Regions from separate parts of the Pantoea sp. E2023-21 genome, predicted to be linked through region 4. Evidence: predicted binding sites of a transcription regulator. Region 4 holds the regulator's gene; each other region holds the start of a gene.
What was found. The regulator PhoB, encoded in region 4, activates phosphate uptake and scavenging genes when phosphate is short. The targets are predictions, from matches to a motif close to CTGTCATAAAACTGNCNNAT.
Positions count from the first base shown of each region.

Region 1: a site for PhoB is predicted at 2,018-2,037, ahead of ugpB (sn-glycerol-3-phosphate ABC transporter substrate-binding protein UgpB). Genes of this name have one in related genera too.
Region 2: a site for PhoB is predicted at 3,778-3,797, ahead of glpT (glycerol-3-phosphate transporter). Genes of this name have one in related genera too.
Region 3: a site for PhoB is predicted at 4,558-4,577, ahead of phoA (alkaline phosphatase). Genes of this name have one in related genera too.

Region 1 covers NZ_CP195344.1:3,575,281-3,582,607, forward strand. Annotated here, with positions in the region: gene ACRQ84_RS16735 (high-affinity branched-chain amino acid ABC transporter permease LivM) at 1-322, shown strand, start outside; gene livG (high-affinity branched-chain amino acid ABC transporter ATP-binding protein LivG) at 319-1,086, shown strand; gene livF (high-affinity branched-chain amino acid ABC transporter ATP-binding protein LivF) at 1,088-1,801, shown strand; gene ugpB (sn-glycerol-3-phosphate ABC transporter substrate-binding protein UgpB) at 2,110-3,426, shown strand; gene ugpA (sn-glycerol-3-phosphate ABC transporter permease UgpA) at 3,490-4,377, shown strand; gene ugpE (sn-glycerol-3-phosphate ABC transporter permease UgpE) at 4,374-5,219, shown strand; gene ACRQ84_RS16765 (sn-glycerol-3-phosphate import ATP-binding protein UgpC) at 5,220-6,293, shown strand; gene ugpQ (glycerophosphodiester phosphodiesterase) at 6,290-7,033, shown strand; gene ACRQ84_RS16775 (DUF2756 domain-containing protein) at 7,030-7,314, opposite strand.
Region 2 covers NZ_CP195344.1:3,453,759-3,461,085, forward strand. Annotated here, with positions in the region: gene rhtB (homoserine/homoserine lactone efflux protein) at 1-323, opposite strand, end outside; gene pldB (lysophospholipase L2) at 428-1,420, shown strand; gene yigL (sugar/pyridoxal phosphate phosphatase YigL) at 1,458-2,258, shown strand; gene glpT (glycerol-3-phosphate transporter) at 2,292-3,632, opposite strand; gene ACRQ84_RS16235 (carboxylate/amino acid/amine transporter) at 3,970-4,833, shown strand; gene ACRQ84_RS16240 (YehS family protein) at 4,968-5,447, opposite strand; gene metR (HTH-type transcriptional regulator MetR) at 5,541-6,473, opposite strand; gene metE (5-methyltetrahydropteroyltriglutamate--homocysteine S-methyltransferase) at 6,687-7,327, shown strand, end outside.
Region 3 covers NZ_CP195344.1:1,542,005-1,549,331, forward strand. Annotated here, with positions in the region: gene ACRQ84_RS07340 (acyl-CoA dehydrogenase family protein) at 1-826, shown strand, start outside; gene ACRQ84_RS07345 (GlxA family transcriptional regulator) at 944-1,924, shown strand; gene gap (type I glyceraldehyde-3-phosphate dehydrogenase) at 2,003-3,013, shown strand; gene phoA (alkaline phosphatase) at 3,090-4,496, opposite strand; tRNA gene ACRQ84_RS07360 (tRNA-Ser) at 4,741-4,828, shown strand; RNA gene ACRQ84_RS07365 (RtT sRNA) at 4,874-5,001, shown strand; RNA gene ACRQ84_RS07370 (RtT sRNA) at 5,047-5,173, shown strand; gene ACRQ84_RS07375 (Gfo/Idh/MocA family protein) at 5,298-6,449, opposite strand; gene ACRQ84_RS07380 (sugar phosphate isomerase/epimerase family protein) at 6,446-7,327, opposite strand, start outside.
Region 4 covers NZ_CP195344.1:102,619-109,945, reverse strand. Annotated here, with positions in the region: gene ACRQ84_RS00525 (cobalamin-independent methionine synthase II family protein) at 1-379, opposite strand, end outside; gene ACRQ84_RS00520 (PstS family phosphate ABC transporter substrate-binding protein) at 546-1,472, opposite strand; gene phoR (phosphate regulon sensor histidine kinase PhoR) at 2,009-3,325, opposite strand; gene phoB (phosphate response regulator transcription factor PhoB) at 3,346-4,035, opposite strand; gene sbcD (exonuclease subunit SbcD) at 4,234-5,451, shown strand; gene ACRQ84_RS00500 (SbcC/MukB-like Walker B domain-containing protein) at 5,448-7,327, shown strand, end outside.

The sequences.
Region 1 (7,327 bases), 630 kb from region 4:
CAGTGCCGTATTCGCGGGCTTTGCGGGGACGCTGTTCGCGGCGCGTCAGGGCTTCGTCAGCCCGGAATCCTTCACCTTCGTTGAATCGGCCTTTGTGCTGGCGATTGTGGTGCTGGGCGGCATGGGTTCGCAGCTGGCGGTGATCCTTGCAGCGATTCTGCTGGTGGTCTCGCGCGAGCTGATGCGTGATTTGAACGAGTACAGCATGCTGGTGCTCGGCGGTTTGATGGTGCTGATGATGATCTGGCGTCCGCAAGGTCTGCTGCCAATGAAGCGTCCGCATCTGAAGTTGAAGAGCAGTAAACAAGGAGAGCAGGCATGAGTCAGCCTTTATTAGCCGTTGAAGGCCTGATGATGCGCTTCGGCGGCCTGTTAGCCGTCAACAACGTGGCGCTGGAGCTGCATCCGCAGGAAATTGTTTCGCTGATCGGCCCAAACGGTGCCGGTAAAACCACGGTATTCAACTGCCTGACCGGTTTCTATAAACCTTCCGGGGGCACCATCAAACTGCGCGATCAGCAGCTGCAAGGTTTGCCGGGCCAGAAGATTGCGCGCATGGGCATTGTGCGTACCTTCCAGCACGTGCGTCTGTTCCGCGAAATGACGGTGATTGAAAATCTGCTGGTGGCGCAGCATCAGCACCTGAAAAGCGGCGTATTCTCCGGCCTGTTCAAAACCCCGGCGTTTCGTCGTGGCGAGAGTGAAGCGCTGGATCGCGCCGCCACCTGGCTGGATCGTATCGGTTTGCTGGATTTGGCTAACCGTCAGGCGGGCAATCTTGCGTACGGTCAGCAGCGTCGTCTGGAGATCGCGCGCTGCATGGTGACGCGCCCGGAAATCCTGATGCTGGATGAACCGGCCGCCGGGCTTAACCCGCGCGAAACCCACGAACTGGATGAGCTGATCGCCGAACTGCGCGGTGAGCACAAGGTTTCCGTGCTGCTGATTGAACACGATATGAAGCTGGTGATGGGCATTTCTGACCGCATTTACGTGGTCAATCAGGGAACGCCGCTGGCCAACGGCACGCCGGAACAGGTGCGTAACAATCCGGATGTGATCCGTGCTTATTTAGGTGAGGCGTAACATGGCAAACCCGATTTTAACCTTGCAGGGTGTCAGCGCCCATTACGGTCCGATTCAGGCGCTGCACAACATTAATCTGCACATCAATCAGGGCGAAATCGTTACCCTGATTGGTGCCAACGGCGCGGGTAAAACCACGCTGCTCGGCACCTTGTGCGGCGAACCGCGCGCCACCAGCGGCAGTATCACTTTTGATGGTAAAGCGATCACCGACTGGCAAACGGCGAAAATCATGCGCGAAGCGATTGCCATCGTGCCGGAAGGTCGGCGGGTGTTTTCGCGTATGACGGTGGAAGAGAATCTGGCGATGGGCGGCTTCTTCGCTACGCGACAGCAGTATCTGGAGCGTATCGATCGCGTCTATCAGCTGTTTTCACGCCTGGCAGAGCGTAAAGCACAGCGTGCGGGCACCATGTCCGGCGGTGAGCAGCAGATGCTGGCGATTGGCCGTGCGCTGATGAGCCAGCCGCGTTTGCTGCTGCTGGATGAACCGTCGCTGGGATTGGCGCCAATTATCATCCAGCAGATCTTCGATACCATTGAGCAACTGCGCAAAGAGGGCATGACCATTTTCCTCGTCGAGCAGAACGCCAACCAGGCGCTAAAGCTGGCAGATCGCGGTTATGTGCTGGAGAACGGCCACGTGGTGCTGGAAGACAGCGGCGAAGCGCTGCTATCAAATGAAGCGGTGAGAAGCGCGTATTTAGGCGCGTAATTGGTGCTCGCTGTCCCCCTGGATAGGGGCTCGCTGTCCCCCTCCTCGGTCCTCCCCCATAAATGGGGGAGGAAGATGCTGCCATATGTGAGTGCTGAAGCAGCAAGTGGCAGCGTTTCCTTCCCCCGCTAGCGGGGGAAGGCCGGGATGGGGGACAGCCAGCACGGACGAATATATAAACCTATCCCATCCCGCTGTCACATCCCCGTAATCAACCTGTTATTAATCCGTCATTTTCCCGTGTCATGTTACGTCGCGAACTACAAAATGCGCGAATTCGCGCGTCGCTAACAGCACAGGAAAACTTTATGTCCGCTTTTACGCTTCGTCCCCGCCTGATGAGTGTCGTACTCGGTCTGGCGCTCAGCGGTAATGCGCTGGCTGCAACTGAGATCCCTTTCTGGCACTCAATGGAAGGCGAGTTAGGCAAAGAAGTTGATTCTCTGGCACAACGTTTTAACCAGGCTCACCCCGATTACAAGATCGTTCCGACATACAAAGGCAACTACGAGCAGAGCTTAGCGGCGGGTATCGCGGCGGTGCGCGCCGGTAAAGCGCCTGCGCTGCTGCAGGTGTATGAAGTCGGTACGGCGACGATGATGGCGTCAAAAGCGATTGTACCAGTCAATCAAGTGTTCAAAGACGCTGGCGTGCCGATGGATCCGCAACAGTTCGTGCCCGCCGTTGCGGGTTACTACAGCGACAGTAAAGGCCAGCTGATCTCTCAGCCGTTCAACAGCTCAACGCCGGTACTGTACTACAACAAAGATGCTTTCAAAAAAGCCGGTCTGAACCCGGATCAGCCACCAAAAACCTGGCAGGCGCTGGCGAAAGATGCCGAAGCGCTGCGTAAAGCGGGCCTGACCTGCGGTTACGCCAGTGGCTGGCAGGGCTGGATTCAGATTGAAAACTTCAGCGCCTGGCATGCGTTGCCGGTCGCCACCAAAAACAACGGCTTTGACGGTACCGATGCGGTGCTGGAATTCAATAAGCCGGTGCAGGTGCGCCACATCGAAATGTTGGAAGCGATGAATAAGAAGGGGGATTTCACCTACTTCGGTCGTAAAGATGAATCTACCGCCAAGTTCTACAACGGCGATTGCGGCATCACCACTGCCTCTTCCGGTTCACTGGCCGACATCAAACACTACGCCAAATTTAACTTCGGCGTTGGCATGATGCCCTACGATGAAACCGTACCGAACGCACCGCAGAACGCCATCATTGGCGGCGCGAGCCTGTGGGTGATGAAAGGCAAAGATGCCAACACCTACAAAGGCGCGGCGGAGTTCATGAAGTTCCTCGCTCAGCCGGAAATCGCTGCCGAATGGCACCAGAAAACCGGTTACCTGCCAATTACCACCGCAGCGTATGAGCTGACTAAGCAGCAGGGCTTCTACGACAAGAACCCAGGCGCAGACATCGCCACGCGCCAGATGCTGAACAAAGATCCGCTGCCGTTCACCAAAGGCATGCGTCTGGGCAATATGCCGCAGATTCGTACTATTGTGGACGAGGAGCTGGAAGGCGTGTGGACCGGCAAACAGGCGCCGCAGGCTGCGCTGGATAACGCTGTGAAACGCGGTAACGAGCTGCTGCGCCGTTTTGAGCAGCAAGTGAAGTAATGCTGTTATCTCGGGGCCGGCGCCTGGCGTTCGCCCCGATTTTTCTCTCAGATTGAGCCTGCTATGTCCTCATCGCGCCCCGTATTTCGCTCCCGTTTTCTGCCCTATTTGCTGCTGCTGCCGCAGTTGGTGATTACGGCCATTTTCTTCCTGTGGCCTGCCGGTGAAGCCTTGTGGTATTCGCTGCAAAGCATTGATCCTTTTGGCATCTCCAGCACCTTCGTTGGGCTGGCGAACTTCAAACGCCTGTTCAGCGACGACTATTATCTGGCGTCCTTCTGGACCACCATTGAGTTCAGTGCGCTGGTCACGATTTGCGGCATGACTTTTTCCCTGCTGCTGGCGGCGCTAGTGGATTACGTGATTCGCCTGCGCAGCCTCTACCAAACCTTGCTGCTGTTGCCGTACGCGGTCGCGCCGGTGGTGGCTGCGGTGCTGTGGATGTTCCTGTTCAATCCGGGCCTCGGTTTGTTTAGCCACCTGCTGAACCAAATGGGCTACAACTGGAACTACGCGCAAAATAGCGGTCAGGCGATGTTCCTGATTGTATTGGCGTCGATCTGGCAGCAAATGAGCTACAACTTTCTGTTTTTCTTCGCCGCGCTGCAGTCGATTCCCAAATCGCTGGTGGAAGCGGCGGCGATCGATGGCGCCGGTCCGGTGCGTCGCTTCTTCAATTTGTCGCTGCCGCTGATTACGCCGGTGAGCTTCTTCCTGCTGGTGGTGAATCTGGTGTATGCCTTCTTCGATACCTTCCCGGTGATCGATGCCGCCACCGGCGGCGGTCCGGTGCAGGCCACCACTACGCTTATCTACAAAATCTATCGCGAAGGTTTTACCGGCCTGGATCTCTCTTCGTCCGCCGCGCAATCGGTGGTGCTGATGCTGCTGGTGATTGGCCTGACCATTCTGCAATTCCGCTTTGTCGAGCGTAAGGTGCAATACCAATGATTGAGAATCGACGCGGGCTGGATATCTTCAGCCATACCTTGCTGGTGCTGGGCGTGCTGACCATTCTGTTCCCGCTCTACATCGCTTTTGTGGCGGCGACGCTGGATAACGAGGCGGTGTATCAGGTGCCGATGACGCTATTGCCGGGCACGCATTTGTGGGAAAACATCTCGCGCATCTGGACGCACGGTGTGAATGGCAACGGCCCGGCATTTGGCATGATGATGCTCAATAGCCTGCTAATGGCGCTCGGCATCACCGTCGGCAAAATCACGGTGTCGATGCTCTCCGCCTTTGCGCTGGTGTGGTTCCGCTTCCCGCTGCGCGCGCTGTTTTTCTGGCTGATATTCATCACCCTGATGTTGCCGGTTGAAGTCCGTATTTTCCCAACCGTGGACGTGATTTCGACGCTGAATATGCTCGACAGCTACAGCGGCTTAACGCTGCCGCTGATGGCATCAGCTACCGCCACTTTTCTGTTTCGTCAGTTCTTTATGTCGCTACCGGACGAGCTGATTGAAGCGGCGCGTATCGACGGTGCCAGCCCAATGCGCTTCTTCTGGGACATCGTGTTACCGCTATCCAAAACCAACCTCGCCGCGCTCTTCGTGATCACCTTCATCTACGGCTGGAACCAATATTTGTGGCCGCTGCTGATCATCAACGATGCCAGCCTCAGTACCGCAGTAGCCGGGGTGAAAAGCATGATTAACAGCAGCGGCGGGCCTACGCAGTGGAATGAAGTGATGGCGGCAATGTTATTAACCCTGATTCCACCGGTGGTGGTGGTACTCGTGATGCAACGTGCGTTTGTGCGTGGCCTGGTGGAGAGTGATAAATAAATGGCAGGCGTAACCCTTCAGACCGTTACCAAATCGTATGACGGCAAAAATCAGATCATTCAGCCACTGAATATCACCATCAACGATGGCGAGTTTATGGTGATGGTCGGCCCTTCCGGCTGCGGTAAATCGACGCTGCTGCGCATGGTGGCGGGGCTTGAGCGCGTATCGTCCGGTGATATTTACATTGATGATAAACGTGTCACCAACATGGAGCCGAAAGATCGCGGCATCGCCATGGTGTTCCAGAACTACGCGCTTTATCCACACATGACGGTGGGCGAAAATATGGCGTATGGCCTGAAAATTCGCGGCATGGGCAAAGTACAGATCGAGCAGCGCGTCATGGACGCTGCGCGCAGTCTGGAGCTGGATCATCTGCTGCATCGCCGTCCGCGCGAGCTGTCGGGCGGACAGCGTCAGCGTGTCGCCATGGGCCGCGCCATCGTGCGTGAACCGGCGGTATTTCTGTTTGATGAGCCGCTCTCGAATCTCGATGCGCGCTTGCGCGTGCAGATGCGTCTTGAGCTGCAACAGCTGCATCGCCGCCTGAAAACCACCAGCATTTACGTGACCCACGACCAAGTGGAAGCGATGACGCTGGCGCAGCGCGTGATGGTGATGAACAAAGGCGTGGTGGAGCAGGTGGGCACGCCGGTAGAGGTGTACGAGCGTCCGGCCAGCCAGTTTGTCGCCTCATTTATCGGCGCACCCGCCATGAACCTGCTAACGGGACAAATCAGCAGCGATGGTACGCACTTTACGCTGGATGCGCTCAACGGCTTGCTGCTGGGCGAAAGCAAAGCGAAATGGGCCAATCGTCCGCTGACGCTGGGCATTCGTCCCGAGCACATTACACTCAGCAGCCGCGACGCCGGCGGCATTCCGCTGGTGGTAGAGACGCTGGAGATGCTCGGCGCGGATAATCTGGCGCACGGGCGCATCGGTAACGCGCGCATGGTGGTACGTTTACCGCATAGCGAACGTCCGCAGGCGGGCAGCACCTTGTGGCTGCATCTGCCGTCAGATGCGTTACACTTCTTCGATTCAACTTATGGAAAGCGTCTGGAATGAGTCAACACAACTGGCCTTATCCGCACATTGTCGCGCATCGCGGCGGCGGCAAACTGGCCCCGGAAAATACCCTCGCGGCGATTGATGTCGGTGCGCAGCTTGGTCATACCATGATCGAATTTGACGCCAAGCTGTCGGAAGATAAGCAGATTTTCCTGCTGCACGATGACACGCTCGATCGCACCAGCAACGGCTGGGGCGTGGCGGGCGCGCTGTCGTGGCATAAGTTGTCACAGCTGGATGCCGGCGGTTGGTTTAGCCGCGATTACGAAGGCGAGCCGCTGGCGTTGCTCAGCGAAGTGGCTGAACGTTGTCGCCAGCATCAGATGATGGCGAACATCGAGATCAAACCGACCACCGGACAGGATGTGGAAACCGGGCGCAACGTGGCACTGGCCGCGCGCGAGCTGTGGCAAGGTCAAACCGCGCCGCTGCTCTCGTCCTTCTCATACACCGCGTTGGAAGCCGCCATGCAGGCGGCACCGGAACTGCCGCGCGGTTTGCTGCTGGATGAGTGGCACGATGACTGGCAGGCGCTGACTGAACGTCTGGCATGTGTATCGATCCATCTGAATCATAAATTACTCGACGCCGAACGCACTGCGCTGCTGAAAGCGGCCGGTCTGCACATTCTGGTGTATACCGTGAATCAGCCCGCGCGGGCGCGCGAGCTATTAAGTTGGGGCGTCGACGCGATCTGCACCGATCGCATCGATATTATCGGCCCCGATTTCCGCTAGTTCTGCTGCTGTTTTTGGCCCGGCTGCGACTGAATCACTTGCTGCTGGGCACTATTCCGTTGTTCCTGCACCTTGCGCTGTACATCCTGACTTTGCTGCTGCTGATTCTGCTGCAACTTGAGCTTCTGCTGTTGCTGCTGATTTTGCATTTGCGACTGCATCCGTTGCTGGCTCGGGTTATAGCCAGGTTTGTTTGGGTCGTTGGTGCTGTTCAACATATTTGCCATGCTGCTTAACGGCAGCAACGCTGCGATCATAATTAACCATTTATTTTTGTTCATGGTGTTTCCTCCA
Region 2 (7,327 bases), 750 kb from region 4:
CGCGGCATCGCTTTAGTAACGGCGTCGAGATCGATGCCGCCAGCGGAACGCCACTGCTGAATGCCTAGCCACACCAGATAGGCCGCACCCGCCCACTTCAGGACTTCAAAGGCCAGAAGTGATTGGGAAAACAACGCACCTAAACCGGCGCCGACCAGCACGATATGAATGGCCAGGCCAAGCTGCAAGCCAGTAATCGATGCTGCCGCCCCGCGATAGCCGTGGCTGATGCCGGTGCTCATGGTGTTAATTGCGCCGGAACCGGGTGAAAGGCTGAGGATGGTTGTGGTCAGCAGGTAGGTTAACCACCATTCAATGGTCATGTGTGACATTCCCTGAAGTTAGCGAAGTGTGACACAATACGACAGAAAATCGCCGCACGCTACGCAGTGCAGACGCGCAAATCACGTTTTTTTCAGGGGGACGAATGCAGCATCATAAACAGGGGTGGCTCGGACGTGAGCGAGGCTTTTCGGCCTTTGCTACCGGTCCGCTGCTCGACTTCTGGCGTCGCCGTGAAGAGTGTGAATTCACCGGCGTGGGTAACCTGAAGATTCGCTACGTCCGTTTCACCTCACCGCAACATCGTCGTGTCATTCTGGTCGTGCCTGGCCGCATTGAGAGCTATATCAAGTATCCCGAACTGGCCTACGACCTGTTCATGTGCGGCTACGATGTGGTGATTCTCGACCATCGTGGTCAGGGGCGATCTGAACGTCTGCTGGAAGATTCGCATCGCGGCCATGTGGTGGAATTTGGCGACTACGTTGACGATCTGGAAACGCTGTATCTGAAAGCGATCGTCAGCCCACATTACCAGCAGCGCTACGTGCTGGCCCATTCGATGGGCGGCGCGATTTTAGCGCTGTTTCTGGCGCGTCAGCCGCAGGCGTTTCATGCCGCGGTGTTTTCCGCGCCAATGTTTGGCATTGTGCTGCCGCTGCCCGACTGGATGGCGCACCGCATTCTCGACTGGACAGAAAAACTGCCCGCGCTGCGCGAAGGCTACGCGCTGGGCACCGGGCGTTGGCGCGCTAATCCGTTTGGCATTAATCGCCTGACGCATAGCCGCGAACGCTATCGCCGCAACCTGCGTTTTTACGCCGACGATCCGGCGATTCGCGTCGGTGGACCGACGTATCACTGGGTGCGCGAAGGCGTACAGGCCGGTCGAGACATCTTCAACCAGGTGGCAAAAATTACTACGCCGACCTTGCTGCTGCAGGCCAGTGAAGATGATGTGGTGGATAACCGCTCACAAAATCTATTTTGTACGGCGATGGCCGAAGCAGGACATCCCTGCGCCGGTAATGCGCCTTATGTAATCAAAGGAGCGCGTCATGAGATCTTGTTCGAAACAGACGCGATGCGCGCCGAAGCGCTGAACGCGGTGATCGATTTCTTCGAGCATCACGCTTAATTCATTTTACTTTCCGATATCAACACCCGAGGTTTACATGTATCACATCGTCGCATCCGACCTGGATGGCACGCTGCTCTCTCCGGACCACCGTCTTACATCGTTCGCTCGTTCTACGCTGCAGGAGCTGGTGGCGCGTGACATTCACTTTGTTTTTGCCACCGGCCGTCACTACATCGACGTCGGGCAGATGCGCGATAAACTCGCCATTCCGGCTTACATGATCACTTCGAACGGTGCGCGCGTGCACAACGCCGAAGGCGAATTGGTGTTCAGCCACAACCTGGATGCCGACATCGCCAGCGATCTGTACGGCCTGCAATATCATGACGAGCACATCCTGACGCATGTCTATCGCGACGATGAATGGTTCATGAGCCGCCATCGCCCGGACGAGCAGGACTATTTCCGCGAATCCGTCTTTAACTATCAGGTTTACCAGCCGGGCATGCTGCCGACCGACGGCATCAGCAAAGTATTTTTTACCTGCGAAGATCCAGAGCGTTTGATTCCAATGGAACAAGCGATTGAAGCGCGTTGGGGCGATCGCGTGAATGTCAGCTTCTCGCTGCCGACCTGTCTGGAAGTGATGGCGGGCGGCGTTTCTAAAGGCCACGCGCTGGAAGCCGTCTCGAAACAACTCGGCCACTCGCTGAAAGAGTGCATCGCCTTCGGCGACGGCATGAATGATGTGGAGATGCTGAGCATGTCAGGCAAAGGCTGCATCATGCGTAATGGGCAGCAACGTCTGAAAGACACCTTGCCAACGCTGGAAGTGATTGGCAGCAACGCGGATGATGCGGTGCCGCACACTTTGCGTAAACTGTTCCTCGCCTAAAAAAACGGGCCGGCGATGACCGGCCCGCTCTGGTTATACCAACTGTTTCTTGTGCTTATGTTCGCTCACCATGGTGAGCAGCAGCAGGATCACCGCCAGCACTGAGCCGCCAATCATCACGATGAACCCGCCGTCCCAGCCGAAGTAATCGACGGTGTAACCAACAATCGCACTGGCCGCCACCGACCCACCAAGATAGCCAAATAGCCCGGTAAAGCCCGCCGCCGTTCCCGCCGCTTTTTTCGGTGCCAGCTCCAGCGCGTGTAAGCCAATCAACATCACCGGACCGTAAATCAGGAAGCCGATCACAATCATGCACAGCATGTCGATGCCTGGATTGCCCGGCGGATTCAGCCAATAGACCACGGTGGCGATGGTCACCAGCGTCATAAAGAACACGCCGGTCGCGCCACGATTTCCTCTAAATACTTTGTCCGACATCCAACCGCACAACAGCGTGCCGGGAATACCGGCATATTCGTAGAGGAAGTAGGCCCACGATGATTTATCCAGCGTGAAATGCTTCACCTCTTTCAGGTAGGTCGGCGACCAATCGAGAATGCCGTAACGCAGCAGGTAAACAAACACGTTCGCCAGTGCGATGTACCACAGCAGTTTGTTGGGCAGAATGTACTGCATGAAAATCTGTTTCGCCGTCAGCTCCTGCTCGTGATCTTCGTTGTAATCCGGCGGGTAATCATTCTTCCACGCTTCAATCGGCGGTAAACCGCAGGACTGTGGCGTATCGCGCATCAGAGCGAAAGCGATAATCGCGATGAGAATGGCACCAAACGCTGGCATATACAGTGCGGCTTTCCAGTCGTTAAACCACGCCATACCGAGCAGGAACAGCAGCGGTGGAATGCCGCCGCCGACGTTATGCGCGCAGTTCCACACTGATACAATGCCGCCGCGCTCTTTCTGCGACCACCAATGCACCATGGTACGCCCACACGGCGGCCAGCCCATGCCCTGGAACCAGCCGCACAGGAACAGCAGCACGAACATCACCATGATGCTCGATGTCGCCCATGGCACGAAGCCCATAAACAACATCACCGCCGCAGCCAGGATCAACCCGGCAGGTAAAAACACGCGCGGATTCGAGCGGTCTGATACCGAACCCATAATGAATTTTGAGAAGCCGTAAGCGATGGAAATTCCCGACAGCGCAAACCCGAGATCGCCGCGCGAGAAACCTTGTTCAACCAGATAAGGCATCGCCAGCGCAAAGTTCTTACGCACTAAATAGTAGGCGGCATAGCCGAAAAATATTCCCAGGAAAATTTGCCAGCGCAGGCGACGATACAGTGGATCAACACGATCATCTGCCACCTGGGGCCGATGCGGTGCAGGTTTGAAGATACTCAACATGAGTTGGCCCTCCAGGGCGCGATATTGTTATAAATTCCCAGCAGGTTGGGGCAAATACGGCGAATGTTTAAACGGAAAAGCGATGTTTCCATTTCGCGCAAAGGATAGTGATGGTCACGTTCTGTTACTGTGACATGTGACACAACTGTTACAGTTTTATGACAATGAAGTGCGATAAAAACCAGGGAATGTTGGATTTCGCGCATTTTTAGCCGAGCTGAAAGGGAGGCGATGAGAATTATTTGGCGTAATTTCGTACAGTTGTAAATCAGATAGTTCAGCCCGATTGCGACAGTTTGTTTACACTAGCCGCACTGTTTATTTTGAGATCGTTACCGTGCCGTTACTGATCGTTACCACCATTCTGTGGGCCTTTTCCTTCAGTTTAATCGGGGAATACCTTGCAGGTCAGGTGGATTCCTGGTTCTCCGTATTAATGCGTCTGGCGCTCGCCGCCATCGTCTTCTTACCGTTTCTGCGCTGGCGCGGTTATCGTGCTTCAACCCTTTTGCTGTATATGCTGGTGGGCATGCTGCAGCTTGGCATCATGTATTTGCTGAGCTTTGAAGCCTATCTGTACCTGAGCGTGACCGAGTTCCTGCTGTTTACCGTGATGACGCCGCTGTATGTCACGCTGATCTACGATTTGCTGAGCCGACGTCCACTGCGCATTGGCTATGCCTTCAGTGCATTGCTGGCGGTCATCGGTGCGGCGATTATTCGTTATGACAAAGTCAGCGACCATTTCTGGTTCGGCTTGTTGCTGGTGCAGGCGGCCAATATCTGCTTCGCCATCGGCATGGTGGGTTACAAACGCCTGCAGGAAACCCGTCCCATGCCACAGCACACCGCGTTTTCGTGGTTCTATCTGGGCGCGGTGATCATCGCGGTGATTGCCTGGAGCCTGTGGGGCAATCCCAATAAACTGCCAACGACATCGCTGCAGTGGGGCATTTTGGTGTGGCTGGGCGTGGCAGCTTCAGGTTTGGGCTACTTCATGTGGAACTACGGCGCTACGCAGGTGGATGCCGGCACCTTGGGGATTATGAACAATATGCATGTGCCGGCGGGCTTACTGGTGAACCTGGCGATCTGGCAGGAAAAACCGCACTGGCCGAGTTTTATCGCCGGTGCCGCCGTAATCTTCGCATCACTTTATGTGCATAAACGCTGGGTGCTAGGTAAGAAAAGCATCGCATAAAGCCAATAGGGAAGGGATAGCGCGGCAGAGGAGCAAAGCATCCGAGCCATGGATGGCGAGGCTGATCCACAAGGAAGTGGTTTCCCTTTGCGATCTGCCGCGCTATCCCTGACCTGGCGCGAATAAAGAAGCGATTAAGTCTTCTTAACCGGCCCCGGACGATGGATCATCGTCAAACCTTTCAGGAAATTACGCAGAATCTGGTCGCCGCACTCGCGGAAGTTCTTGTGTTCCGGGTTGCGGAAAATCGCACCCACCTCAGCCTGCGAAATCTTAAAGTTCGCTTTCAGCAACACATCCGGAATGTCGGTGGTCTTCAGCGCAAAGGCGATACGCAATTTCTTCATGAAAATATTGTTATTCATGCGACGCTCAATCGAAGGCGCGGGCGCATCTTCACTCTTACCGCGACGGTAAAAAATCAGACCGTTAAGGAAATAACCCATCAACACATCCGGCAGCTTGCGAAACGCGGCATCGTCATCCTTCTTCATCCACGCCTGCACATCTTCCAGCGGCACTTCACTGCCCGCCAAGGCAAAAATCTCCACCACTTTGCTATCGCTCAAATCAAGCATATAGCGCACGCTGCGCAGAACATCGTTACTCATCATGGTGAAACTCTCTTGGTCGCGGGTTGAGGCGGCGCATTATAGAGCAGGCGGGGCAGGGATAACAGCGTGGGCGACCTTCGTCGCCCAACATCATCAGGATGAGGTGGTTTGCAGTGAGCCCGGACGCGCGGCATCGCGCACGAAAGGCAAATGTTCACAGGCATGCTGACGGGCAAACCGCACAAAGGCTTCCATCACCGGCTGACGTTGCTCGCCTTCGCGTACGGCGGCATACAAGCGGCTCCACAAGCCATCGCCCAACGTCTTCGTCACCACCAAACCCTGCTGCTCAAAATTCTCTACCACCCAATGCGGCAGCGCGGCGATGCCCATGCGCGCCGACACCATTTGAATCAGCAACAACGTGTTATCCACGCTCTTCAAGGCCGGACTCACGCCCGCAGGTTGCAGGAAATGGCGCCACACATCTAAACGCTGACGCTGCACCGGATAGATCATCAGCACCTCATCGGCCATATCTTCTGGGGCAATATGTTCAAGCTGCGCCAAAGGATGATCCGGCGCCATCACCAAACGCACTTCAAAATCGAACATCGGTGAATAGAACAACCCGCTGCGCGGCAATATATCGGAGGTCAACACCACATCCAACTCGCCCTGCTGCAACGCGGGCTGCGGATCAAAGGTCACGCCGGATTTGAAATCCATCACCACCTGCGGCCAGCTCTGGCGGAAATTATTCAGCGCGGGCGTGAGCCATTGAATGCAGCTATGACACTCAATAGCGATACGCAAGGTGGTCTGATGCGGCTCATGGCACGCCTGCAAAGCCTGCTGAATCTGTGGCAAAACCTGCTCAGCCAGCTGCAATAAAATCTCTCCCTGCGGCGTAAAACGCAGCGGCTGGCTTTTACGCACAAACAGACGAAAGCCCAGCCGCTGTTCCAGATCGCTGAACTGGTGGGACAACGCGGATTGCGTCTGATGAAGCTGTGAGGCGGCGGCGGCTAATGAGCCGGTATTCCGTAACGCCTGCAGCGTCCGCAGGTGTTTGAGTTCGATCATGAGAATCCTTCACATCGAGATTGAACAAATTGCGCTTGAGGAACATACAGTACCCGCAGATTATGGCGGTGTAAACATCTGGACGGCTAAACATCCCGGACAAACGTCGCGGCCACTTTACGTTTGTCCAGCCACATTGCTCAGCGAAGGGAATCGTGACTCGCTGGATGAACGTAAATCGGTTGTACCTCAAGAATATCTGGAGAACAGAAAATGACCATTCTGAACCATACACTCGGTTTCCCTCGCGTCGGTCTGCGTCGTGAACTGAAGAAAGCACAGGAAAGCTATTGGGCAGGTAACAGCTCACAGGAAGCGCTGCTGGCGGTGGGGCGCGAGTTGCGTGCCCGTCACTGGCAACAGCAGAAAGAGGCGGGCATCGATCTGCTGCCGGTTGGCGATTTCGCCTGGTACGATCACGTTCTCACCACCAGCCTGCTGCTGGGTAACGTGCCCGCACGCCATCAGAACAAAGATGGATCCGTCGATCTCGATACGCTATTCCGCCTCGGCCGTGGCCGCGCACCAAGCGGGGAACCTGCGGCGGCGGCGGAAATGACCAAATGGTTTAACACCAACTATCACTACATGGTGCCGGAATTCACTCAAGGGCAGCAGTTCAAACTGACCTGGCCCCAATTGCTGGATGAAGTTGACGAAGCGCTGGCGCTCGGCCACAAGGTTAAACCGGTGCTTCTCGGCCCGCTCACCTATCTGTGGCTGGGTAAAGTCAAAGGCGAGCCATTCGATCGTCTGTCACTGCTCAAAGACATTCTGCCGGTTTACCAACAGGTGCTGGCCGAACTGAAAAAACGTGATATCGAATGGGTGCAGATCGATGAGCCAGCACTGGC
Region 3 (7,327 bases), 1.4 Mb from region 4:
GTCTGAATTCTCCACGCGCATTGAGCGCAGCGGCGAATCCTGGCGGCTCAATGGCCGCAAGTTTTATACCACCGGTTCGCTCTATTCCGACTGGATTGATATCGGCATCTCCGATGAAAATGGCAAAGGCGTCTCAGTAACGGTTTCGCGCACCGCGGAGGGCGTGACGGTGCTGGATGACTGGAACGGCTTTGGCCAAATCCTGACCGCCAGCGGCACGGCGATGTTTGCCAACGTGGCGATCGCCGCCGATGACATCAATGAAGAGATTCATTTCAGATATTCACCCGCGTTTTATCAGCTGATTCATCTGGCGACGCTGGCCGGCATTGGCCGCGCGCAAAGCGGTGAAGTGGCACAGCAGGTCGCCGCACGTACGCGTACTTACAGCAACGGTAATGCGCCGCGTGCCGCGCAGGACGCGCAGATTTTACAGGTGGTGGGACGCCTGCGCGGTGCAGCCTACAGCAGCGGCGCCATAGTGCTGCACGCCGCCAGCGCGGTGCAACGCGCGTTTGATGCGCACCTGAGCGGCAATCAGGAACAGGAACATCAGGCGGTGGCGATGGCCGAGCTGGAGGTGTCGCAGTCGCTGAATGTGGTGAGCGATCTGCTGCTCAATGCCAGCTCAACGCTGTTTGATGCGTTAGGTGCATCGGCCACGCTGAAGCCATTGGCGCTGGATCGCTTCTGGCGCAACGTGCGCACCCTTTCTTCGCATAATCCGCGCATCTACAAAGATCGCATCGTTGGTGATTTCGCGGTGAACGGCACCTTGCCGCCCGAGCAGTGGCGCATTGGTGTGGCGGATAAATCGGCTACCTAAGCGTAAGGTCGCCATTTATGGCGACCTGGTGCGCATTAATGCGCACCCTACAGGTTGTACATGCTGCTCACGCATGCGACACTTTGGCTTATTTCGCTAAAGTGTCTTTTTTACGCCATGAAAACCTTTCTTATTATTGTGCCCGACGGCGGCATGCTGTTTGAATCAGCGGGTATCGCCGATATTCTGATGCGTGCCAATCAGCATCTGCCGGTTGGCACGGAACAGCAACGCTATCGCGTTAGCCTCGCCACCACCCAATCGCATCAGGTGATCCACGGCCAATCCGGCCTTAACTTGTTGGCCGATATCAAACTGGCAGACCTCGATCCGCGCACCGCCTGGGACACCATTATGATTACCGGCCGTGGCGACAGCGCCGATGAAGGCAATATGGTGGTCGATTTCATCAAGCTGGCGGCACCCCAAGCGCGCCGCGTAGTTTCGGTGTGTGGCGGCGCGCTGTTGCTGGCCGAAGCCGGCCTGCTGGATGGCCGCCGCGCCACCACGCACTGGCGCTTGCTCGATACCCTGCAAACGCGCTTTCCGCAGATTCAGGTGGCAGGTGGCCCGCTGTTTATTCAGGATGGCCCGATCTGGACTTCCGGCGGCGTCAGCTCGGGTTTTGATCTGACGCTGGCGCTGGTGGAAGAGGATTTCGGCTTCAGCGTGGCGCGCGATATTGCGCAGGACATGGTGATGTATCTGCGCCGTCCCGGTGGGCAGATGCAGTTCAGCCGTTTCCATCTGCAAGCGCCGAGCGGCGTTGGCCCGATTAGCGAGTTACAACGCTGGATCCGCGCCAATCTTGCCGGCGATCTGTCGGTGGAGAAGCTGGCAGCGCGCGTCGCCATGAGCCCGCGCAATTTCACCCGCGTGTTCACCCGCGAAACCGGTGCGCCGCCCGCACGTTATGTCGCCGAAGCGCGCCTCGCCGCGGCGCGTGAGCAGTTAGAGCAAAGCAACGACACGCTGGATCGCATCGCGCAGCATACCGGCTTTGGCAGTAGCATCAATTTACGTCGCTGCTTTGAGCGCCAGCTGCATCTTACGCCGGGCGAATATCGCCAACGCTTCCACTGCAAGAAGTTGGCGTAAAGTGATCCTTTTTTGGCGTTTACGCCACAGCGCCATCGGCCTACAGTGACTCCAGCATCTTCGGAAAAGGAGTCAATCATGACTAAGATCGGCATCAACGGCTTTGGCCGTATCGGGCGTAACGTTTTTCGTGCAGCGCTCGGCAGCGACGATATTGAAATCGTTGCCATCAATGACCTCACCGACAGTAAAACGCTGGCTCATCTCCTTAAACACGATTCCCTGCTTGGCAGGCTACCGGCGGAAGTGGAAGCCGGGGAAGGCGAATTACGCATTGATGGCAAAGCGATGCGCGTATTCAGCGAACGCGATCCGGCCAATATCCGCTGGCGCGACGTTGGCGTGGATATCGTGATTGAGGCCACCGGCTTCTTCACCGAACGCGACAAAGCCGCCGTACACATCACCAGCGGCGGCGCTAAACGCGTGATTATCTCCGCGCCAGGCAAGAACGATGATCTGACGATAGTGTTGGGCGTCAACGATCAGCGTTACGATCCGCAGCAGCATTTAGTGGTGAGTAACGGCAGCTGCACCACCAACGGCTTAGCACCTGCTGCTGCGGTACTGCATCAGGCATTTGGTATCGAGCACGGTTTAATGAACACCACGCATGCTTATACCAATAGCCAGGTACTGCACGATCAGCCGGAAAAAGATCTGCGCGGTGCGCGAGCGGCGGCGCTGTCGATTGTGCCTTACTCAAGCGGTGCCGCGAAGGCGCTGGGTCGGGTGATTCCGGAGCTGGATGGTCGTTTGACCGGTTATTCTCTGCGCGTGCCGGTGCCGGTAGTATCGATTGTCGATCTGACCGTAACGCTGAAACGCGATGTGACGGCTGAAGAAGTGAATGACGCGTTTAAAACTGCCGCGGCAGAAGGTCCACTGAAAGGGATTCTTGGTTACAGTGACGAGCCGCTGGTATCCAGCGATTATCAGGGCGATGCCCGTTCATCGATTATTGATGGGCTTTCCACGCTGGTGATTGGCGGCAATCTGGTGAAGATCCTTGCCTGGTATGATAACGAATGGGGCTTCTCGAATCGTTTAGTGGATTTAGCACGCTTGATGGCGAAACGCGGGTTGTAACAAATACGCGCATAACGCTTGCATCGTAGCGGCGCAATTTATTGCGCGATAAATCGCGCCGCTACGGAATGTGCGCTTATTTGAGTCCCATCGCATCCTTCAGGGTAAAGAACAGATCGGTCTGATCGGTCAAACCCACCACATTCGCCGCATGCGGACCGTACGCCGCAATGCGGACTTGTGTGCCGGTATGCTCCTGCGAATCCTCTTCTGAATTGCCGTAGCTGATGGTCATCACCGCGCCATCTTTGGTATTCACCGCTTGCGTCAGGCCCGGTGCTTTGGTGCCGTTTTCCACAATCTGGCTGCTGTGTGCGTGATCGGCGGTCACCACCACCAGCGTATCGCCGTGCTCGCGGGCAAACGCCAGCGCTTCCTGCACCGCTTCATCCAGATCGACGGTTTCACCAATCTGACCGCACGGATTAGCCGCATGGTCCTGTTTATCAATCGACGCGCCTTCCACCTGCAGGAAGAAACCTTTGTCGTTGGTGCTCAGCAGATTGATGGCTTTTTTAGTCATCTGCGCCAGCGTCGGCACGGAAGCCGGACGATCTTTGTTCACTTCACAGGTCACCACCGGTTTATCGATGTTGCCGTGATAGCTGGCTTTTGGTCCCTGCCAGCGTACCGGCATATTGCCATCGGCGAACAGACCCAATACCGGTTTGCGCTGATCGGCCTGTTGAATGGCGTTCAAGCCATCCAGATTATCAATCCACTGATAGCCCAGCGCCTGCGCCTGTTCACGCAGGGTTTTGCCCTGATACTCGCCGGCTTTGGCGGTTTCGCCAAAGGATTTCGCGCCGCCGCCCAACGTGACGTCCGCGCGGGTTTTCAGCATCTGTTCAGTAATCGATCCTTTTCCACCCTGCTCCAGCGCGTTGCCCGGGCACAGCTCACTGGTTTTCTCCGGGCCATAGCATTTACGCGAGGTCACGTGCGCCATTAACGCGGCTGGCGTGGCATCCTGCAGCTCAGCGGTCGAAACGTTACCGGTGGCTTTCCCGGCGGCTTTCGCCAGCTCAAGAATCGTCACCTGATCTTTGCCGTTCACATCAACACCAATCGCGCCGTTATAGGATTTGGTGCCGGTCGCCCACGCGGTGGCCGACGCGGCGGAATCCGTCACGTAATTCGGCTTATGGGTTTTCTTGTCGAGCGAATAGTGGGTGTATTGGCCGGTGAGCGGCAACGCATCAAGGCCAGGGAAGAAACCGCCGGCACCGCGCGCCTGGTTACGCGCAGCGGTGATTTCCGAATCGCCCATGCCGTCACCAATCAGCAGAATCACGTTTTTTGCGGTGCTATTGATTAATGAAGCTTTAAGCGCTTCAGTTTGGTCCCCGCTGAGGCGACGCGCCCCGCCGTGTTCGGTCACGTCGCCAGTGGCTGCGCGTGAATAATTTGCGTCTTCTGCCACGGCTGAAGTCGCGATCAGAGAAGCCAGCAGCGTAACCGTAAAGAGAGGTATCTGTTTCATTTATAAGCATCCTTAGCCATAGATATAACCAAATATTTCCGTGGACAAGTCTGCGACAGTGCGGTGACAGTTTTGTGACGGAATGGGAATGATTTGATGACAGAACAGGCATATTGAGCAGGCTTGCGGCATTACGCTCAGAGCTTAAGCGGATAGAACAAAAGGAGAAAATAGCACTTGACCCTTTTCAGCGATCTCCCTATAGTAGCGCCCCGTTGACCCAGCGCGGTTAACAAAAAAATGTGGTGAGGTGTCCGAGTGGCTGAAGGAGCACGCCTGGAAAGTGTGTATACGGCAACGTATCGGGGGTTCGAATCCCCCTCTCACCGCCACATTCTAAAGAAGAGTCTGAACGCAAGTTCAGACTTTTTTTTTGCATATTCTGCAGAGAGAGGGGGTGAGAAGCCCCGACGGGGTTCGACAACTGGCGCAGCCAGTTGGACAGCGGAGCCTGCGACGCTGCCCGCAGGGTGAGCGCAGCGAATCAATCCCCCTCTCACCGCCACATTCTAAAGAAGAGTCTGAACGCAAGTTCAGACTTTTTTTTTGCATATTCTGCAGAGAGAGGGGGTGAGAAACCCCGACGGGGTTCGACAACTGGCGCAGCCAGTTGGACAGCGGAGCCTGCAACGCTGCCCGCAGGGTGAGCGCAGCGAATCAATCCCCTCTCACCGCCACATTAAGCCGGACGTTGCGTGGATAAGGCAGCCACGCATACGAAATCAGATGACACGCAGGCTGTCATGAATCTGCGTGAACATTACCTTAGCCCGATCCGCACGAAGCGGGTCGGGCTTTGCCTCAGGCGTTGACGCGCACCCAGCGCTGCTGCTGATGGCTTTGTACAATGGCATCAACAATCGCCATCACCTGCGCGCCATCGTGGAAAGTGGCAAACCCAGCCGCCTGCGGAACGGGCGGTTTGCCCTGCTCTACCGCCTGATAAAACTGCTGCATCATCGCGCGGAACGCATCCGGCCAGCCTTCAATGTGCCCACCGGGAAAACGCGCACGGCCTGCTACATCCGGATTCATTAGCGAGGGATCGTCCGACAATAGCTGATTTGCCTTGTGCCGATGCCCTAGCCACAGTTGCTGCGGCGTTTCCTGATCCCACGCTAGCGCACCGAGGCTACCGTTGACTTCCAGACTGAGGCGATTTTTACGCCCGGCGGACACCTGCGACACGCTGAAACTGCCTTTGCTGCCGTCGTCAAAACGGAACAGCACAAAGCCCATGTCTTCGGTGGTCACCGTGCGCGATTCATATTGCGTTTCGTCTTCCTGCGCGCCGAAGGTGGCAGCACCAGCAAGGCTGGCCTTGCGCGTCGGCCAGACAATCGACAGGTCGGCCATCACCTCCACAATTTTGCGTCCGGTGACGAACTGAATGGTATCGCACCAGTGCGAACCAATATCCGCTACCGCGCGCGATGCGCCGCCCTTCTCTGCATCCACCCGCCAGTTGTAGTCGGTTTCCTCCAGCATCCAGTCCTGCAGATAACTGCCCTGCGCCGAGAACAGTCGCCCCAGCTGCTGGTAACGCACCATGCTTGCCGCCTGCTGCACCATGGCAAATTGGCGATAGACAAAGCTGACGCCATGTATCACGCCCGCTTTTTCGGCCAGTTCCACCAATTCGTGCGCTTCATCCATCGTCATGCACAGCGGCTTTTCCGAGAACACATGCTTACCGGCGGCAATGATCTGCCGGTTAATCGCCGCATGCAGATGGTTCGGCGTGCAGTTATGCACCGCGTGCAGCCCTTCATGCTGTAAAAACGTCGCCACGTCACTGTAGGCGTGTGGCACATTGAGTTCGGCCGCACGCGCGGCAGCGCTACTCTGGCTGGCATCGCATATCGCCACCACATTGATGTTGCCGAGGCGGCGCAGCGCTTCAATATGCGCGGGGCCAATAAAGCCGGTGCCGATAATGCCTACGTTGATCATTTAACACTCCCCTGTTCCAGACCCAGCTGTGCCCGCACGCTCGCCTGCTGGTCGCCCTGTGCGGCAAAATCATCAAAGGCGCGATCGGCCACCGGGATAATGTGACGCTGAATAAATTCGGCGCCTTCACGCGCACCGGTTTCACTCTCTTTTAAGCAGCACTCCCACTCCAGCACCGCCCAACCGTTGTAGTCGTATTGCGCCAGCTTGCTGAAGATCCCTTTGAAATCCACCTGGCCATCGCCCAGTGAACGGAAGCGGCCGGCGCGATCGATCCAGCGCTGGTAGCCGCCGTAGACGCCGCTGCGCCCGTTAGTCTGATACTCGGCATCTTTAACGTGGAACGCTTTGATGTGCTGATGATAGATATCAATAAACTGCAGATAATCAATATGCTGCAGCAGCAGATGACTGGGATCGAACAGGATGTTGCAGCGCGGATGATGATTTACGCCGGCAAGAAAACGTTCAAAGGTCACACCATCGTGCAGGTCTTCGCCCGGATGAAGTTCATAACAGACATCAACGCCGTGACGATCAAACTCGTCCAGCACCGGCAGCCAGCGGCGCGCCAGCTCGGCGAACGCCTCTTCCAGCAGCGCCGGATTGTGTGGCGGCCACGGATAGAGATAGGGCCAGGCGAGCGAACCGGAAAAGGTCGCGTGCGCGCGCAGTCCCAGGTTCGCCGATGCCGCCGCCGCCTTTTTGACCGTCTCAATCGCCCATGCCGTGCGCTTTGCGTTATCGCCACGCACCTGCACCGGTGCGAAGCCGTCGAAAGCGACGTCATGCGCCGGATGCACTGCAATCAACTGCCCTTCAAGATGCGTTGATAACTCGCTCACTTCCAGGCCGTACGTTGCCAGCAACCCGCTCAC
Region 4 (7,327 bases):
CGCTTTGCAGGAAGCGGAAGTGATCCAGCATCGGGTGTTGAGGATTAAAGGCCACTTTACCGGTGACTTTCACGCCGTGCGCTTTGGTCTGCACGCCGTTGAACTGAATGCCCTGCTCCGCTTCGAACAGCTCTACGCCGTGCAGATCGCCGAAGAAATCGAAGTGCCACCAGGCGCGACGGAATTCACCATCGGTAACGATCTGCAGGCCGTTGGCACGCTGTTGCTCCACAACGTGACGGATTTCGCGATCTTCAACCTGGCGCAATTGATCGGCACTGATTTCGCCATTGGCAAACTGCACACGCGCCTGCTTGATGGCTGCGGGACGCAGAAAACTGCCGACGGTATCGGCACGGAACGGATTATGACGTGGCATCTTCTCTCCTGGCTGAGCGCATAGTTGCGTCAGGGTATAATTTCGCTGAGTTATATCAGCCATCTGGACGGCTATATGTCCAAGAAGAATGCCACGCTGTTACACATTCAGCAACGGAAGAAAATTCAGGTCACATGAAACTATTTCATGTTCAGATGCACGTTCTTCAATTTCCCTCAATTGCCGCGCGTGCTTGTGACATCTGGCTATCCGACAATGGCAGATAACCGGCTTCACTCACCCGACGTTGACCCTGCGGCGACAAGACCTGATGCAGAAACGCATTGACCAGCGGCGGCAGCGGTTTACCCGGCGCTTTATTGACATAGATGTAGAGCGGACGCGACCACGGATAGCGGCCGCTGCGAATGGATTCGGCATCCGGCATCACGCTGTCGCCGTTTGCCGTGACGACCGGCAGCATTTTCACCCCGCTGAGATGAAAGCCAAAACTGGCGTAACCAATGCTGTTAGGCGTGGCGGCAACGGCTTGTACCACCGCCGCAGAACCGGGAAATTCGGCAACGTCAGCGCGAAAATCCCCTTTGCACAGCGCCTGCTGCTTGAAAAAGCCCCACGTTCCCGAAGCTGAGTTGCGGCCATAACGTTGAATGCTGCGCGTTGCCCATTGGCTTTCGCTCAGGCCGAGATCGCCCCAACGTTGCGGCACTTGCCGCCCGCCGCACAGGCGGGTAATGGAGAACAGCGCGTCGAGCTGTTGCGGCGCAATGCGCGGCAACGGGTTATCCTGATTGACCACTACCACCAGCGCATCCATCGCCACCGGCACGGCCAGCGGCGGGTAGCCGTAGCGCGCGGTAAAGAGTTGACGTTCATCGATTTGCATCGGGCGGCTCATCGCGCCCAGTTGAGCAGCACCCGCCGCCAGCGCGGTCGGTGCGGTAGAAGATCCCGCCGCCTGCACCTGAACGTTCACACCCGGCGACTGACGGCTAAAATCCTCGCCCCACAAGGTCATCAGGTAGCCAAGCGTGTCCGATCCGACGCTGCTCAGATTGCCGGTCAGCATGGTTTGTTGGCCATGTGCTAAAGCAGAGCAAAGCAGCATGCAGGAGAGCAACAGCGATTTCATGAGCGGTTCCGCAATTCAATAAGGGCTCTATTCTGTCGCGGCGCGATTTAACGCGCAATAAATTGCGTCATGGCAATCAGTGAGGCACGAAAAGGTCGCCATGAATGGCGACCCTACAAGCGTTACAGCGATAGTGATTAAGAGATAGGCATTGGTGCTGCAGTGTGGGTGTTGAGGCGACATCCCTGCCCGCTGAACGAGTGAAGGATTCCAGGGCGAGCCGCAGGGATGCGGCGAGAGGCGGCGCTGAGCAGGAGCGAATCGCCGCCGGTCCGTCAGGAATCGTGAGCGAGTGAAGGTACCGCGTAGCGGCGGGCTGGGCTGGCGCAGGGCCCGGGAGTGCAGAGGGCGCGGCCAGGCGTCCTCTGCTCGGTCGCCGCACGGCATAGCTGAAACTGCCCCAGCCGATGGCGAACGAAAGTCGCTCGGCGCTTAACTGAGGCATTACGCCATGAAGGGCGACCCTACGTTTACGGAGCTGGGTTTTCGTAGGGTGCGCATTTATGCGCACCTGAATGCATAGGCAATAAATTGACTCACTCGGTGTTAACGCGCTCTTGAGCCACGTTAGCCACAATCAACCGCTGCGGCAGAAGAAAGCTGAAACAGGTTTCCTGATGCGGCACGCTGGTGATTTCCAGCCGCGCGTTATGATGGCCCAGCGCATGTTTCACAATCGCCAGCCCCAAACCGCTGCCGCCAGTAGCGCGCGAACGCGCTTTATCCACACGGTAGAAACGCTCGGTGAGGCGTGGCAGATGCTGCTCGCTGATGCCCGGCCCGTCATCGCACACCTTAAACTGCGCACCTTGCTTGGTACGCAACCAGCTGATGTCGATGCGCGTGCCTTCCGGCGTATGATTCACCGCGTTGTAGACCAGATTGGAAATGGCGCTACGCAGCTGCTCGTCATTGCCGAACACTTTAAGGTGCGGATCGGTGTGGAAATGGATGGTATGACGTCCCTGACTCAGCGTTTCCGCTTCACGCTGCAACAGCAGCAGCATGCCAGGCACATCCACTGTCTCTTTCAGATCGATGGCCGGAGCCGCTTCAATCCGCGATAAGGTCAGCAGCTGTTTTACCAGGCTGTCCATGCGTCGCGTCTGCTCTTGCATGGTATGCAATGCCTTGCTGCGCGTGCGCTCGTTCATTACCGAGTCGTCCATCATTTCCAGATAACCCTGCAGCACCGTTAGCGGCGTACGCAGTTCATGGCTGACGTTAGCAAAGAAGTTACGTCGCGCGCCTTCCAGCTGGTGCATTTGGGTGACATCACGCGCCACCATCAGCCACTGCCCTTCGCTGTATGGCATCACGCGGAATTCCATATGATGCTGATTATTGAGGATCTGCGTCAGCGGCATGTCGAACTTGCGCTGGCGGATATAACGGGAAAATTCAGGATAACGCAGCAAATTGAGGATGTTCTGGCCGTTATCCTCCGGCCAACGCAAGCCAAGATGCTGTTGCGCCAAACCATTGCACCAGAAAATGGTGCCCTCTTCAGTGGTCAGTACCACGGCATCTGGCAGCGATTCTGCACCGCTGCGGAAACGTTTGATCAGATTACCCAGCTCACGCCGACGCCGCCGGTTGCGCAGCTGCATCTGATACAGACCATAGAACAGCGGTTCCCAACTGCCGCGTCCGGTGGGCGGCGTCATTGAACGATCGACCCACAGCCAGTGCGACAAACGCATCAGATTTCTGAAATGCCACAACATCACGCCGCTCACCGCAATCAGCAGCAGCCACGGCAGATAGCCGAACAACAGACCCAACACCAGCGCAGGTAAACAGACCAGCGCCAGCTCGGTCAAAAGTCTCTTCCAGGAGAGTCGTTCCAGCACGGTAAAAACTCCGTTTACGTTTAGTAGCGGGCTGAGAAACGATACCCTGTTCCGCGAACGGTTTGAACCATGCGATCGTGGCCGGTCAGTTCCAGCGCTTTACGTAAACGGCGAATATGCACATCGACGGTGCGATCTTCGACATACACATTGGTGCCCCACACGTGGTTCAGCAGCTGTTCGCGGCTGTAAACGCGTTCCGGATGCGTCATAAAGAAGTGCAGCAGTTTGTATTCGGTCGGTCCCATCTCCAGCGGCGTGGTTTCCGACATCACGCGGTGCGATGACGGATCGAGGCTCAGCCCCTGCATCTCAATCACCTCTTCCACCGCCATCGGCGAAATACGGCGCATCACCGCTTTGATACGCGCCATCAGCTCTTTTGGCGAAAACGGCTTGGTAATATAGTCATCCGCCCCCACTTCCAGACCGCGCACGCGATCTTCTTCTTCACCGCGCGCCGTCAGCATCATCACCGGAATGTCGCGCGTCATGGCTTCACGCTTCAAATGCTTAATAAACTGGATACCGCTGCCGCCGGGCAACATCCAGTCCAGCAGAATTAAATCAGGCCAGGGTTCGATCAGCTTACCAATCGCGCTGTCATAATCTTCCGCCTCAATAGGCTGGTAATCATTCTGTTCCAGCACGAAACATAACATTTCACGGATGGGAGCTTCGTCTTCCACAACCAAAATGCGCTTAGCCATTGTAACTCCTGCTAGTGTGACACCGTGTCACTGGGATTTGCGGCGTCATTATGCGTCAGTTTTGTGACACTTTTATGAAAAACACTGCCTTAAGATAGATAGATAAAAAACGGAAATGTCACAATAAAAATTTGCTTTTTTTCTTTGTGATCTTAAGTGGTTATAATTCGCCTTCGCTAAACTCAGCACGGAGCAAACATGCGCATCATTCACACCGCTGACTGGCATCTCGGCCAGTTCTTTTACAGCAAAAGTCGCGCCCGGGAACACCAGGCGTTTCTTGACTGGTTGCTGGATCAGATTGTGCAGCATCAGGTGGATGCGCTCATCGTCGCGGGCGATCTGTTTGATACCGGCTCGCCACCGAGCTACGCGCGCGAAATGTTTAACCGTTTTGTGGTGGCGCTGCAGCCGAGCGGCTGTCAACTGGTGGTGCTGGCGGGCAATCACGATTCGGTGGCGACGCTGAATGAATCGCGCGAGCTGCTGGCCTGCCTGAATACCCAGGTGATCACCAGCGCCACACCACAAGGCGAACAGCAGGTGTTAACGCTCACGCAGCGCGATGGCGCGCCGGGTGCGCTGCTGTGCGCCATTCCTTATCTGCGTCCACGCGATATCCTGCGCAGTCAGGCCGGACAATCGGGGCGCGAGAAGCAGATTTCGCTGCTGGAAGCGATCGAGCAGCATTATCAGCACTGCTATGCTGCCGCGCTGGCGCAGCGCGAGGCGCTGGACAGCACGCTGCCGATCATCGCCACCGGCCATCTCACCACTGTCGGCGTGACAAAAAGCGATTCGGTGCGCGACATCTATATCGGCACGCTGGATGCGTTTCCGGCGCAGGCGTTTCCACCCGCGGATTACATCGCGCTCGGTCACATCCATCGCGCGCAGCGCATCGCCAACAGCGAGCATATTCGCTATAGCGGCTCGCCGATTCCGCTCAGTTTTGATGAACTCGGCCGTGAGAAAAGCGTCTTCTTGCTGACGTTCAGCACCACGCTGGAGACGGTCACGCCGCTGACCATTCCGCACTTCCAGCCGATGCAGATGCTGAAAGGCTCAATGGCGGAGATCGAACATCAGCTGGCGCAGTTCCGCGAAAGCGCCAGCGAACAGCCCACGTGGCTGGATATTGAGATCACCACGCAGGAATATCTCAGCGATCTGCAACGCCGTATTGAAGCACTGACCGAAAAACTGCCGGTTGAAGTACTGCTGGTGCGCCGCAGCCGGGAGCAGCGGCAGCGCAGCCTGGAACGGCTGGAGAACGAAACTCTGAGCGAATTAAAAGTGGAAGAGGTCTTTGCCCGCCGCCTGGCGCAGGAAGATCAGCTGGATGCAGAGCAGGCCGAGCAACTCACGCAGCTGTTCCGCACCACCCTCGCGGCGCTGGAGAATCCATCTGCATGAAAATTTTGACGCTACGCTTTAAAAACCTCAATGCACTGCGCGGCGAATGGTTTATCGATTTCCGCCGTGAGCCTTTTGCCAGCAACGGATTATTTGCCATTACCGGCGCCACCGGCGCGGGCAAAACCACCTTGCTTGATGCCATTTGTCTGGCGCTCTATCACCAGACGCCGCGCCTCGGCACGCTGTCGCAAACGCAGAATGAGCTGATCACGCGAGACACCGCCGAGTGTCTGGCCGAAGTGGAGTTTGAGATCAAAGGGGAAGCCTGGCGCGCCTTTTGGAGCCAGAACCGCGCGCGCGGCCTGGCCGACGGCAAGCTACAGGTGCCGCGCGTCGAGCTGGCACGCGTAGCCGATAATCAAATCATCGCCGATAAAGTCGGCGACAAACTGAAAGCAATTGAAACCCTGTCGGGACTCGACTTCGCCCGCTTTACCCGCTCGATGATGCTGTCGCAGGGCCAGTTTGCCGCCTTTCTGAATGCCAAACCCGGCGAACGCGCCGAGCTGCTGGAAGAGCTAACCGGCACCGAAATTTACGGACAAATCTCGGTGCAGATTTACGAGCGCTGGCGCACCGCGCGTGGCGAACTGGAGACGCTGCGCGCCCGCGCCGGCGGCATGTCGCTGCTCGATGAAGCGCGCCGCTCAGAACTGACGCAGCAGTTGGCGGATCTGAGTGTGCAGGAGAAAGCCCTCAGCGAACAGCTAACGCTGGCGCAACAACAGCAACAATGGCTGATGCAGCAACAGCAGCTAATGCAGGAACAGCAGCAGGCGGAACAGACGCTGCTTGCCGCGCAACAGGCCTGGCAGCAGGCCGATGGCGATCGTCAGCGGCTGGCGCGGGCCGAACCGGCAGAAAAACTGCGTGAGAAGCTACAACAGCGCGAACAGTTGCAAAGCGATCGTCGCACGCTGGAACAGCAATCACAGCAGCGACAGGCGCAACAGCAGCAGGCCAAAAGCGCGCTGCAACAGCACGAAAGCCACTATCAGGCAGCGCAGCAGGCACGCGAGCAGGCGTTACAGCAACAGCAGCAGCTAGAAACGCTGCTGACCGAGCAGGTTATCCCGCTCGATCAACGCATCACCACCCTGTCACAGCAGTTGGATGAGCAACAGCGGCTGCATGTGCAGCAGCAACAGGCGCTGCAAACCAGCCAAACCGCGCTCAGCAAGCAACAGCAGGTAAGTGAACATTTACAACAGCAGCTGGCGCAGCAGCAGGAATTCCGCTCCCGAGAAGCTGCAGTGGCCCATTGGGGCGCTGAACTGACCCGCTGGCAGGCGGAGATCGCCCGACTGGATGAACGCGAACAGACGCTAAAACAGTTGATTGCGCAGCAACAGCAGCAGCGCAACCAACTGGAGCAGCATCAACAGGCGCAGACCCAGCGTGAACAGGCGGCGCAACCCTTGCAGCAAGCCGAAGCGCAGGCCGCGCAGCAGCGGCTGCAAGCGGAGCAAGCACTGACTTCGCTTGAGTCTGAAGTCGCCAGTCCGCAGCTGCGTGCTGCCTTGACGCAACATCAAGCGCAGCGTGCTGCGCGGCAGCAGCTCAGCCTGCTCGCCGCGCAGTGGCGCTCGCTACAGCCGCAGCGGGTGCAGCGTCAGCAGAAACTGGCGCAGTTACAGCAGGAACATCAGGAAGCTGAACAGGCGTTGCAGGTATTGCGCGAAGCCTACAAGCGGGAACATCAGGCGCTGCTTGATGTGCGCAAAATCTGCGAGCTGGAGCGCACTATCGCCCAGCTGGCTGATGAGCGCGCGAAACTGCAGCCGGATCAGCCCTGCCCGCTGTGCGGCTCGTGCCAGCATCCGGCTATCGCGCAATATCAGCAGCTTGAGCCAGGCGCCAATCAGCAGCGTCT